2 regions of the Microbacterium sp. NPDC064978 genome follow, and region 1 is predicted to be linked to the other one. Evidence: predicted binding sites of a transcription regulator. Region 1 holds the regulator's gene; the other holds the start of a gene.
The links. The regulator LexA, encoded in region 1, represses DNA repair genes until DNA is damaged. The targets are predictions, from matches to a motif close to TCGAACANNTGTTCGA.
Positions count from the first base shown of each region.

Region 2: a site for LexA is predicted at 829-844, ahead of ACIGJI_RS12495 (DUF222 domain-containing protein). Genes of this name have one in related genera too.

Region 1 covers NZ_JBITWF010000006.1:20,434-26,883, reverse strand. Annotated here, with positions in the region: gene ACIGJI_RS17030 (histidinol-phosphate transaminase) at 1-959, opposite strand, end outside; gene ACIGJI_RS17025 (LysM peptidoglycan-binding domain-containing protein) at 1,024-1,392, opposite strand; gene lexA (transcriptional repressor LexA) at 1,676-2,362, shown strand; gene metE (5-methyltetrahydropteroyltriglutamate--homocysteine S-methyltransferase) at 2,427-4,736, opposite strand; gene ACIGJI_RS17010 (methylenetetrahydrofolate reductase) at 4,758-5,705, opposite strand; gene ACIGJI_RS17005 (prolyl oligopeptidase family serine peptidase) at 5,890-6,450, shown strand, end outside.
Region 2 covers NZ_JBITWF010000003.1:493,061-499,510, forward strand. Annotated here, with positions in the region: gene ACIGJI_RS12495 (DUF222 domain-containing protein) at 1-799, opposite strand, end outside; gene ACIGJI_RS12500 (alpha/beta fold hydrolase) at 902-1,666, shown strand; gene ACIGJI_RS12505 (ABC-F family ATP-binding cassette domain-containing protein) at 1,709-3,580, shown strand; gene ACIGJI_RS12510 (Na+/H+ antiporter) at 3,620-5,398, shown strand; gene ACIGJI_RS12515 (hypothetical protein) at 5,509-6,147, opposite strand; gene ACIGJI_RS12520 (MetQ/NlpA family ABC transporter substrate-binding protein) at 6,412-6,450, shown strand, end outside.

The DNA of each region.
Region 1 (6,450 bases):
GTGGCCTGCGGGTCCGCGACGCCGCCGAACAGCACGAAGTTGGACCACGAGAGGTGGGGCGTGTAGCCGAGGGCCTCCAGCGTGGCCGTGATCCGGTCGCGCTGCTCCACGATCTCCTGCACCATCCCGAGCATGACGTCGGCATTGCGGAGCGCGGCGACGGCCGCCGCCTGCGTCAGGGCGCTCAGGTGGTAGGGCAGGCGCACCAGACGCAGCGCGTCGATGAACGCGGGGTCGGCGGCGAGGTAGCCGACGCGGGCACCGGCGAAGGCGAAGGCCTTGCTCATGGTGCGGGAGACCGCCAGCCGCGGCCGGCCCTCCAGCAGAGTCAGTGCAGACGGGGCATCGCGCGGCGCGAACTCCTGATAGGCCTCGTCGACGATCACCACGCCACGGGCGGCGTCGTAGACGGCCTCCACCACGTCGAGCCCCAGCGGCGTGCCCGTCGGATTGTTCGGCGAGCAGAGGATCACGATGTCCGGGTCGGCCGCACGGACCTGCTCCGCCGCCTCCTCCGCGGTGACGGTGTAGTCCGGCTGCCGGGTGCCGGCGATCCACGACGCCCCTGTGCCCTTCGCGATGAGCGGGTACATCGAGTACGTCGGGCCGAAGCCGAATGCCGTGCGGTCCGGACCGCCGAAAGCCTGGAAGATGTGCTGCAGCACCTCGTTGGAGCCGTTTCCCGCCCAGATCTGCTCCGGCGTGAGGCCGTGACCCAGGTAGTCGGCGAAGGCCTCCCGCAGCGTCGTGAACTCACGATCCGGGTACCGGTTCACGTCCCGGATCGCCACGGCGATGTCATCGAGGATGTCGCTCGCGACCTCGTCGGGAACGGGATGCGTGTTCTCGTTCACGTTCAGAGCCACCGGCAGCGGGGCCTGGGGCGCGCCGTACGGGGTGAGTCCGCGCAGATCGTCGCGGAGCGGGAGATCGTTGAGGGAGAAGGTCACCCTTCCCATCTTAAGAGGAGCACGGAGAGCCGAGGTCATCGTGACGACCGGATCGGAAGACTCGGGCTCCGCGTCAGTCGGTGTAGCGGGCCGGGAGCGCGAGCTCCTGACCGACCTGCAGCTCGCCGCCGCGGAGGAGGTTCATACGGCTGATCTCACCGATGACCTCGCGGGGGTCGGCCTCGGGGGCGATGCTGCTCGCGATCGACCAGAGGGTGTCGCCGGGCATGACCGTGACGGTCTCGACGGAGACGGCCGGTGCGTCCGCGCCGGAGGCGATCGCACTGCCCCCGCTGATGGCGGCGAAGGCGATGCCCGCTGCGAGCGGGACCGAGGCGAGCGCGAGCAGAGCGCGGCGGCCGCGTGCCGTGATCCGCAGCCGGGTGGCCGGACGGGCCGATGCCGGGAAGGCGGTCGCGGTGCTGAGGCTGATGCTGCTCATGTCTGCTCCTTACTGTCCCGGCGCCGGAGCCCGGGGAGGTTGGCGTAGCTTTCGCATCCGCGCCTCGGCCGGGAGCCGTGGATGCGAAGCTACGTTCCGAAGATATCTTCGAGTTCGAACATCTGTCAAGCTGTCTTCGAAGCCGCGGCCCGCGAATCGCCCGACACGCTCGAACAGATCTTCCAGATCCGCGCTTTTCTCGGATACGGTTTCGATAAGGACACCCCACCACGGGCCACCGACATTCGAAGCGGCACGTCGGATCACGCAGTGAAGGAGCACCATGAGCGACACCTCAGCCCTCGAGTCCGAGGCGCCGCGCACCCGCCGTCGCAAGAGCCTCAGCCCGAAGCAGATGGCGATCCTCGAGGTCATCCAGGCCTCCATCGCACAGAACGGCTACCCGCCGAGCATGCGCGAGATCGGCGATGCCGTCGGACTCAAGTCGCTGTCCAGCGTCACGCACCAGCTCGGTCAGCTCGAGCTCAGCGGCTACCTGCGGCGCGACCCGGGCAAGACGCGCGCCATGGAGGTCCTCATCGACCTTCCCGGCACCGGTGCGGAGAACCCCGCGGATGTGGCGACCCCGGTCGGCGACGCCGCCCTGGTCCCGCTGGTCGGCCGCATCGCCGCCGGCGTGCCCATCAACGCCGATCAGCAGGTGGAGGAGATCTTCCCGCTCCCCCGGCAGCTCGTCGGCAAGGGCGACCTCTTCATGCTCAAGGTCTCCGGCGAGTCGATGATCGACGCCGCGATCTGCGACGGGGACTGGGTCGTGGTCCGGTCGCAGAACACCGCGGAGAACGGCGAGATCGTCGCCGCCATGCTCGACGGCGAGGCCACCGTCAAGGTGCTTCGTCGTCGCGACGGCCACACCTGGCTGCTCCCCCGCAACTCCGCGTTCGAGCCGATCCTGGGCGACGAAGCCGTCGTGCTCGGCAAGGTCGTCGCGGTCATGCGCGCCGTCTGAGACACACGACGAAGGCCCTCCCGGTGCACCGGGAGGGCCTTCGTCGTCTCGCTGAGCAGGAGTGTCAGGCGGTGACCACCACGTCCTCGCGCACCCGGCGGGTGGCCTCGACGATGTTCCGCAGCGATGCCGTGGTCTCGGCGTAGCCGCGGGTCTTCAGGCCGCAGTCCGGGTTCACCCAGAGCTGACGGAGCGGGATCTCCTCGACCGCGCGACGCAGCAGGGACTCGACCTCCTCGACCGTCGGCACACGCGGCGAGTGGATGTCGTAGACACCGGGGCCGATGCCGTGGTCGAAGCCGACCTCGGCGATGTCCGCGACGACCTCCATGCGGCTGCGGGCCGCCTCGATCGACGTCACGTCGGCGTCGAGCGCACGGATCGCGTCGATCACGACGCCGAACTCCGAGTAACAGAGGTGGGTGTGCACCTGCGTGGCCGCCGCGGCACCGCCCGTCGCCAGACGGAACGAGGCGACGGACCAGTCCAGGTACGCGGGCTGGTCGGTCTGCTTCAGCGGCAGCAGCTCGCGCAGCGCCGGCTCGTCGACCTGGATCACCTGGATGCCCGCGGCCTCCAGATCGGCGATCTCGTCGCGGAGGGCGAGCGCGACCTGGTTCGCGGTCTCCCCCAGAGGCTGGTCGTCGCGGACGAAGGACCACGCGAGGATGGTGACCGGCCCCGTGAGCATCCCCTTCATGTGCTTCGCGGTGAGCGACTGGGCGTATGCCGACCAGGCGACCGTGATGGGCGCCGGGCGGGAGACATCGCCCCAGAGGATCGACGGACGCGTGGCTCGCGAGCCGTACGACTGCACCCAGCCGTGCTGCGTGACCGCGAAGCCGTCGAGGTGCTCGGCGAAGTACTGCACCATGTCGTTCCGCTCGGGTTCGCCGTGCACGAGGACGTCGAGGCCGAGGTCCTCCTGCAGGGAGACGACCGCGGCGACCTCACGGCGGAGGAACTCCTCGTAGTCGTCCTCGGGGATCTCGCCGCGGAGGAACTGCGCGCGTGCGCGGCGGATGTCGCCGGTCTGCGGGAAGGAGCCGATCGTCGTCAGGGGCAGCACCGGCAGGCCGAGGACATTCTGCGCCTCTTCCCGCTCCGCGTACGGAGCACGGGCGAAGTCGGCGTCGGTCAGCGCACGGGAACGCACCGCACCGTCGCGCACGCCGGGAGCGCTCAGGCGATCCTGCAGCGCAGCGGTCGCGGCGTCCAGCTCGGTCGCGATCGCCGTGCGCCCTTCGGACAGACCGCGGGCGAGGGTCACGACCTGCTGCACCTTCTGGTCCGCGAACGCGAGCCAGGACACCAGGCGCTCGTCGAGCGCGGTCTCGTCCTCCACGTCGTGCGGCACGTGCAGCAGCGAGGTCGAGGTGGCCGCGGACACCGGTGCACCGAGCGCGCGGAGCGCCGCCAGGGAGTCGAACGCCGCGGAGAGGTCGCCACGCCAGATGTTGTGACCGTCGATCACACCGCCGACGAGGGCCTTGCCCTCGAGGCCAGGCACCGCCTCCGGCACGGCACCGCGCACGAGGTCGACGGCGATCGCCTCGATGGGGGCCGCGGCCACGGTCCCGAACGTCTCGCCGAGGCTCGCATACGGGGCCGCGACGAGGATCGAGGGACGTTCCTCGGCGCTGCCCAGCACCGCGAGCGCGCGCTCCGCCGCCGAGGCGAGTTGGGCGGTCGTGGCCGGCAGCGACTCGCTGACGAGCGCGGGCTCGTCGAGCTGCACCCACTCGGCACCCGCGGCGCGCAGGCGGGCGAGCAGATCGACGTAGACCGGCAGCACGTCCTCCAGACGCGAGAGCGGCTCGAAGCCCTCCGGCGCGTCGTCCGACGCCTTCGCGAGCGCCAGCAGCGTGACCGGTCCGACGACCACGGGACGCGTGACGAATCCGGCGGCCGCGGCCTCGGCGACCTCGCGCACCAGCCGGTCGCTGGCGAGGGAGAACACCGTCTCCGGGCCGATCTCCGGCACGAGGTAGTGGTAGTTCGAATCGAACCACTTCGTCATCTCCAGCGGCGCGCGCTCCCCCTCGCCGCGGGCGACGGTGAACAGTGCGGAGAGTCCGATCGTCCCGTCCGCCTCCCGCAGGTCGTCGAAGCGCGCGGGGATGGCGCCGACCGTGGCGGCGGCATCGAGCACCTGGTCGTAGAACGAGAAGGACTCCGGGATCGACGAGTCCGTGCGACCGAGGCCGAGGGCGGCCAGGCGTTCACGGGTCGCCGCGCGCAGGTCCGCTGCCGTCCGCTCCAGCTCCTGCTCGTCGATGCGGCCCGCCCAGAACGCCTCGACGGCCTTCTTGAGCTCGCGGCGGCGGCCGATGCGGGGATAGCCGAGGATGGTGCCCTCGGGGAATGCGGTCATGGTGTTTCCTTTCGGCGGGGACTAGTGCCGGAGCGCCGGGACGATGCCGGCTTCGGCGAGGACGGTCAGGACGGTCTCGTGCTGGTTGAAGGCGTACAGGTGGACGCCGGGGGCGCCGCCGGCGACGACGTCGGCGGCGAGGCGCGCGGCCCACGAGATCCCGATCTCCCGACGCCCCTCGGCGGTGGGCTCGACGTCGAGGGCGACCGAGAGCTCGCTCGGCAGGTCCTCCCCCGTGAGCTCCAGCACCCGGGCCAGCCGGGCAGGTGAGGTGATCGGCATGATGCCGGGAAGGATCGGGATGGTGACGCCGCCCGCTCGAGCTCGCTCCACGAAGGCGAGGTAGTCGTCCGGGTGGAAGAAGAGCTGGGTGATGGCGAAGGTCGCCCCCGCCGCCTGCTTGGCGAGCAGAGCCTCCACGTCCTGGGTGCGGTGCGTGGCCCGCGGGTGCCCCTTCGGGAAGGCCGCGACCGCGATGTCGACCTTCTGCCGGGGGGCCACCAGCGCGGCTCCGGGAAGGCCGGGGACCGGGGACTCCTGGTACGGAGCACGTTCGGCCTGGACGCGATCGATGAGCTGCACGAGCTGAGCCGCGCTCTCCAGGTCGCCGAGGAAGGGCTCCGTCCGGCCCGCGGGCGGATCGCCGCGGAGGGCGAGGAAGCGGAGGATCCCGGCGTCGAGGAACTCCCGGATGAGCGCCGTGGCCCCGGCATAGGTGTTGCCGACGCACGTGAGATGGGCGAGGGGCTCGACGTCGGTGTGCTCGCGGATGAACCGCAGCACGTCGAGCGAGCGTCCCCCGGTCGAGCCGCCGGCGCCATAGGTCACCGAGAGGAACGCGGGTCCGGCCGCGGCGAGGTGACGGACGGTCTCGTGCAGCGCCTCCTGGCTCGACTCCGAGCGGGGCGGATACAGCTCGAAGGAGAACGGCACGCGGGAGGCGCGGGAGGCGTCGAACGGGGAAGACATCTTCTCTCCAGGGGACAGGGGCCGGGGTCCGCGCACGACGAAGAGCACGTCGCTCGCGGGCGGGTGCCGGGCTCGGCTGTCGCTCCACGTCCGGGATCAACCGGGCGTTTCCAGAAACCTAGAACACGCCCTCGGCCCGCCGCACGAGTGTGACGTCGTGTGTCACCGCCCGTAGGCTCGACGCATGTCCTCACCGTTCGGCTCCTGGGCCTCCCCCTTCACCGCCGCCGCCGTCGCCGGAGCGGCTCCCCGCATCGACGGAACACGCTTCGTCGGCGATGAGGTGTGGTGGGCCGAGTCCGTGCCCGCCGAGGGCGGACGCGTCACGGTGCGCAGCTCGACGGGGGCGGAGATCCTCCCGGCACCCTGGAGCGCCCGCTCCCACGTGCACGAGTACGGGGGCGGTGCCTGGACCGTCGACGGCGACACCCTGTACTTCGTCTCCGGCGCCGACCAGCGTGTGCACCGCATGGACCGCGGCGCGGAGCCGCGCCCCCTCACCGCCGCCGGCCCGTCGTACGGCGGGCTGCGCGTGCAGAGCGGCCGCCTGCTTGCGGTCCGCGAAGACCTCTCGGCCGCCCCGCACCGCCGCGCGATCGTGGAGATCCCCGTGGACGGCTCGGCCGCCGACGAAGCGGCTGCGGTGCGCGTGATCGCGGAGGGCACCGGATTCTTCGCCCACCCCGCTCTCTCGCCGGACGGCAGCCGGGTGGCCTGGGTCGAGTGGCAGGCGGACAGCATGCCG
Region 2 (6,450 bases), on a different contig from region 1:
GCGCTCGAAGTTCCGAGAGCAGTCCTTCTTCCGAGTCATGTCCCGCCGGAGCGCCCGTCAGGACGAGGTCGGCGAGCAGGTCCGCGCGCAGCTGATCCACGGTCCTGTCGTCGGGGATGCTCTCCTCCGCCTCCCGACGCTGTGCTCGCGCGTTCTCCTCCCGCACGGCATGCGTCATCTGGGAGAGCCGGTCGAACATGCCGTGCACGAGGGCCGCAGGGCCGCGCGCACCGAGTTCGGCCATGCCGTCCTCGAGGTCGGTCACCCAGACGCGGCGCAGCTCCCTGGCGTCGCGGTGTCGCTCGACGAGCGTCCGCTCCTGGAGCCGGTCGGCCAGTCGGCGCACGAGCCGGCGTATCCGGTTCGGAGACTCCGCAGCGGCCACCTCGATCGCCTCCGTCGCGAAACGCGAGCGGTCGTCCGGGTCATCGAGATGAGCGCCCACCTCCACGATCAGCCGCGCGTGCGCGGCGCTGACGCGCCCGGCGCCCTGGGCCTCCCAGACGGCCGGGAACCGCTCGACCAGCCAGGACGCCTCGGACATCCGCCGCTCGATCGTGCGGTCGCTGACGCGCTGCGCGGCCCCGATCTCCGCGGCGACCGTGCGGATCGCCATGTCGCCGCCGTCCGGATGACGCGCCTGCCGAGCGATGTCGACCGCAAGTCGCCCCGCCATCGCGAGCAGTCCGTCGCGGGCAGCCTGCATGCTGCTCAGCGTCTTCTCCGCCGCTTCCAGCCCCTCCACCAGATCGGCGAGCATCGCCATCTGGGAGTCGGTCGCGTCGAGCAGTGCGGGCATGACGTCAGTCCATCACCGACCACTGGCATTCGAACGAAGATACGAAGGAATCTGGCCGAAAGTCGTATCACGAAAGGATAACGACCGTGGTTGACTGGCTCCGTGCTCCTGAACGTCATCGAAGCCGGGGAGGGCGACCGCGTCGCCGTGCTGCTGCACGGCATGATGGGGTCCGCCGAGAGCTGGCACCGCGTGGTCCCGCTGCTCGTGGAACGCGGCTTCCGCGTGCTGGCGCTCGATCTGCCCGGCCACGGCCTCTCGCCGCGTGACCCGGAGCTCACGATCGAGTCGGCGGCCGATGCCGTCGTCGAGACTCTGGCGCAGGTCGCGGCCGGCTGCGATGCCGAGGGCACCCCGGGGGACCGCGCCTGCTCCACCCTCGCCGTCGCCGTGGGGCACTCCTTCGGAGCCACGGTGCTCGCCGCCGCCGCGCCCCGCCTCGACCCGGGCCTCGCGGTCTACGTCGACGCGCCGCTCGCCCTGCAGGGCGGCCAGGATCGTGCCGTGCTCGTGTCGCAGTATGAGCATGACCGCCGCGAGCGGATGTCGCCCGCCGACCTCCGCCGCCTCCGTCCCTTCTACTCCGTCGACGACGCCACGGTCGAGGCGCGGGCGGCCGAGCGGTTCGACCCGCCGACGGCGGCCTCCGTCTCCTGCGGGGAGGACGGCCATTGGACCGCCGCCCCCGGCTCCATCGTCGTGCGTGCGGAACCCAGCGCCTGGGTGACCGATGAGGACGCGCGACGGTTCGAGCACGGCGGGGTGACGGTGCGCAGCATCCCCGGCGCCGCCCACACCGTCTGGTACAGCCACTTCGAGGTCTTCACCGCCGCGCTGCCGGAGCTCTTCGCCCCCTCGCTCGTCTGACCGGGCGACCGCCCGACGCGGCGCGACTACCCTGGAGAGGACATGGCACATCTTCTCGGGGCCGAAGCCCTGCACCTCGAATACCCGACCCGCGTCGTCTTCGACGCCGTGACCCTCGGCATCGAGGAGGGCGACCGCATCGGCATCGTCGGCCGCAACGGCGACGGCAAGTCCAGCCTTCTCGCCATGCTCGCCGGCCGGAAGGAACCGGACTCCGGGCGCGTGACCGTGCGCGGCGGCACCCGCATCGGCGTCCTCGACCAGGCCGACACGCTCCCCGACGACATCACGATCGCCGCCGCCGTGGTCGGCGACATGGCCGAGCACGAATGGGCCGGAGACGCCCGCGTCCGCGATGTGATCGAGGGGCTGCTGACGGATCTGCCGTGGGACGCGCAGATCGGCTCTCTCTCCGGCGGGCAGCGCCGCCGTGTGTCCCTCGCGAAACTGCTCACGGGCGACTGGGACGTCATCGCGCTCGATGAGCCGACGAACCACCTCGACGTCGAGGCGATCACGTGGCTCGCCGGGCACCTCAAGAAGCGCTGGCCCGCGAACGCCGGAGCCCTCCTCGTCGTGACCCACGACCGGTGGTTCCTCGACGAGATCTGCACCGAGACGTGGGAGGTGCACGACCGCATCGTCGAGCCCTTCGAGGGCGGCTACGCGGCCTACATCCTGCAGCGGGTCGAGCGCGACCGCATGGCGGCGGCGACAGAGGCGAAGCGGCAGAACCTCGCCCGCAAGGAGCTCGCCTGGCTGCGCCGCGGTGCCCCGGCCCGCACCAGCAAGCCGAAGTTCCGCATCGACGCCGCCAACGAGCTCATCGCCGACGTGCCCGAGATCCGCGACAAGGTCTCGCTGCAGTCGCTCGCCGTCTCGCGGCTGGGCAAGGACGTCGTCGACCTGCTCGATGTGGGGGTGACGTACCCTTCGACAAGCTCAGGGACCCAGGGAGGCTCAGGGACCCAGGGAGGCTCAGGGACCCAGGGAGGCTCAGGGGGCGGGAAGACCGTGCTCAAGGACGTCGAGTGGCGGATCGCCCCGGGCGAGCGCACGGGCATCCTCGGCGTGAACGGCGCCGGGAAGTCCACACTCCTGGGGCTCATCTCCGGCACGGTCGAGCCCACCGAGGGGCGGATCAAGCGCGGGAAGACCGTGCAGGTCCGTACGCTCACGCAGCGCCTCGACGAACTCCTGCCGCACTGGAACGACCCCGTGCGCGTGGTCATCTCGGGTCTGCGCACGTCGTACACGCTCGGCGCCGGGTCGAAGGCGCAGGACCTCACGCCCGGACAGCTCCTGGAGCGACTCGGGTTCTCGTCCGCCCAGCTCTCGACGCCGGTGAAGGATCTCTCCGGTGGCCAGCAGCGTCGGTTGCAGCTGCTGCTGGTGCTGCTCGACCAGCCGAACGTGCTCATCCTCGACGAGCCCACGAACGACATGGACACCGACATGCTCGCCGCGATCGAGGACCTCCTCGACTCCTGGTCGGGCACGCTCCTCGTCGTGAGCCACGACCGGTACTTCCTGGAGCGGGTGACGGATCAGCAGTACGCGATCCTTCCCGGTCCGGACGGCGCGGGGCGCCTGCGGCATCTCCCGGGCGGCGTCGACGAGTACCTGCGCCTGCGACAGCACCTCGAGACGGCCCCGGCGACCGCGGCAGCGGCCCCCGCAACGAGCGGTCTCGACGGCGCTGCTCTCCGGGCGGCGCAGAAGGAAGCCGCCGCCCTGGAGCGCCGCATCCAGAAGCTCACGCAGCAGGTCGACACGGCCAAGCACGCCCTCGCCGACCACGACCAGTCCGACTACGAGGGCCTCGGCGAGCGGATGAAGGCGATCTCGGCGCAGGAGGCCGAGATCGAGGAGCTGGAGCTGCGCTGGTTCGAACTCACGGAGCAGATCGGCTGACGGAGGAATATCCTTCTCCCACGACTGTTGGGAGTAGCGATGGAAGGCCTCGAAGTAACCGTCCTGCTCGGACTCACGATCCTCGTCGGAACCCTGATCGCCCCGCGCGTGCGTCTCGCGCTGCCCCTCGTCCTCGTCATCCTCGGTCTGGCGCTGGGATTCATCCCGCCGCTGCGCGAGGTGCAGCTTCCGCCGGAGACCGTGCTGCTGCTGTTCCTGCCGGTGATGCTGTTCTGGGAGAGCCTGACCACGTCGCTGCGGTCGATCCGCCGCGACTTCCGCTACATCGTGCCGATGAGCACCCTTCTCGTCGTCGCCTCCGCGTTCGCGGTGGCCGGCATCGGCGTGCTGTTCGGCATGCCCTGGGAGATCGCGCTCATCCTGGGTGCTGCGGTCGCACCGCCCGATGCCACGGCCGTCGCGGCCCTCGGTCGGCTGCTGCCGCGTCGGATGTTCATGAAGCTCAAGGCCGAGAGCCTGACCAACGACGGCACCGCGCTCGTGCTCTACGCCATCGCCGTGTCCCTCGCGCTGGGCGGCCAGGTCACGCCGCTCTCGGTCACCTGGGACGTTCTGGTGTCGTACGTGGGCGGGATCGCCGCGGGGATCGTGGTCGCGGCCCTGGCCACGCTGCTGCTGCGCCGCATCTCCTCCACCATCGTCATCAACGTCACGCTGCTGCTCGTGCCGTTCTCCGCGTTCCTCATCGCCGAGCTCGTCCACGCGTCGGGCGTGCTCGCCGTGGTCGTCGCCGGACTGATCGTCGCCTGGGTGTCGCCGCGCGTGACGACGGCGGCCTCGCGACGGCAGGCCGACGCGGCCTGGCCGTTCGGCGTCTTCCTCCTGAACGGGGCGCTGTTCGTGCTCATCGGCCTCGAGGTGCAGTTCGTTGCGCACGAGATCTCCGCCGCCGCCATCGGCCGCCTGGTGCTCGTGACGCTCGCCGTGTGGGCGACGCTCTTCGCCGTCCGGTACGTGTTCCAGCTCCTCAACGTGCTGTTCCAGCGTCGCCCGGCCGAACGCCCGCCGCGCGGCGCCCGCTCCCGCGCCCGACTCGTGTCCACGGTCGCCGGCATGCGCGGAGCGGTGTCGCTGGCGATCGCACTGTCGGTGCCGACCGGCGTCTCCGAGGGGAGCGTCGTGGGCGGCCGTGACGAGATCGTCTTCGTCACCGCCGGGGTGATCCTGCTCAGCCTCCTCGTGCAGGCGCCTCTCCTCCCCGCGCTCGTGCGCTGGGCGCGATTCCCGGTCGACCATGCCGAGGACGAGGAGTACGAGCTCGCCGAGCGCGCGATCTCCGGAGCGGCCCTGGCCGCGCTCGACGACCTCGCCGCGGAGCACGGCATCGGCCAGGAGGTGCGCGACCGGGTACGTGCCGAGGGGTACCAGGCGCTGGAGTTCGCGAACGCCCGGACGCTCGCGCGGGAGCAGGCGCTCATCGACGCCGAGGCCGACGCGCTGGACGAGATGCTCGGCGAGCCCGATCCCTACGGCACCGGGGGAGAGGCGCGCAGCCGCGAGGACGAGGACGCGGGTGACGTCGCGGTGTCGGCAGGGACCGCCCCCGACCCCGAGGCGACGGACGGCACGACGCTGCAGATGATCGCGACCTCCGCCGACGTCGACCTCGCCCAGCGCTCGCCGCTCGTGCGGCACGAGGAGCACACCCGGCTCAAGCTCGCGCTGCTCGACCGCAAGCGCGAGGTCCTGCTCGGGCTCCGCGGCGCCGGCACCGTGGACGACATGGTGGTCCGCCGGATCTCCGCCCGTCTCGACCTGGAGCAGGTGCGTCTGCAGGGCATCGAAGAGCTCGACTGACCCGCCTCGCACGCGGCTATGCGGTTTCGTCGTTCCCGTCCCGATCAGACAGGACTTGCGAAGCGGGACCGGGCGCACGCTTGCGCCCGGTCCCGCTCCGGTAGCAACGGCTACACGCCTGAAAGATCCACCCAGTGCGTCAGCTTCAACCATGCGCTCCCGGTTCCCGAGAGCTTGAACTTCACCTCGGCGAGCACCCGGGGAGAGGTGAGCGAGTTCTGCGGCGGCTTGGTCTGGAAGCCCCACCCCGTGTTGTAACTGTAGGTATTCGTCGTGGGGGCCTTCTTGATGATGGACGGTGAGCCTCCGCCGCTGTAAATCTCTACCTTTCGACCCTGGAGGGCGAACCCGGGATCTGGCGTCCATCGACCGGTGACCTTCTCTGTCCGGATCTGATCGCCTTTGCTGTTCAGGCTGTAGGTAATCGTGATGGACGACTTGACCGATCCGTTGTCGTGGTTGCCGCCCACCGAGGAGCGTGGAGCCACGACACCGGGGATTACGGGCGCGCTCGGGACGGGAGGAGAAGGAACTCGCGTCTCTATGGTGGCGGTAGTGCTGCCCTCCTCAACCGGTATCTGCTCTGTCTGCTGGTAGACGATCTCTCCAGTTCGTACGTCTGACACGACGATCGTGGATGACGCATACGAAGGCTTCTCTTCGGTAGCCGCATACGCGGCTGACGTGAGGGAGAGGGAAAGTGCCGCGGCTGCGGCGACCGCGAGTCCGGCCTTCTGATGTCTGTTCATGATTTCTCCGGTCGTTGCTGTGGCGCCAGACGGCGCCTTCGCTCGGATGAGCGCGTCGAGCCCAGCACGTGCACCGAATTCTGGCGAAGACTGTTTCCTTGTCTCACGCGATCCGGTGCCGTGGGGAATGCGCCACCGCGGGCTCCACGTACCCCAGCAACCGAGGGTGCCACGCGGCTATGACGCCGTGTGACATCCCGATTCCGCGACAACGCGGCCTCCTGCCTAACGTTGTCGAGTCCCGCCAGGAAGGAACCCCTCATCATGTCCCGCCGCACCACCTCCGCCCTCGCCGCGCTCGCC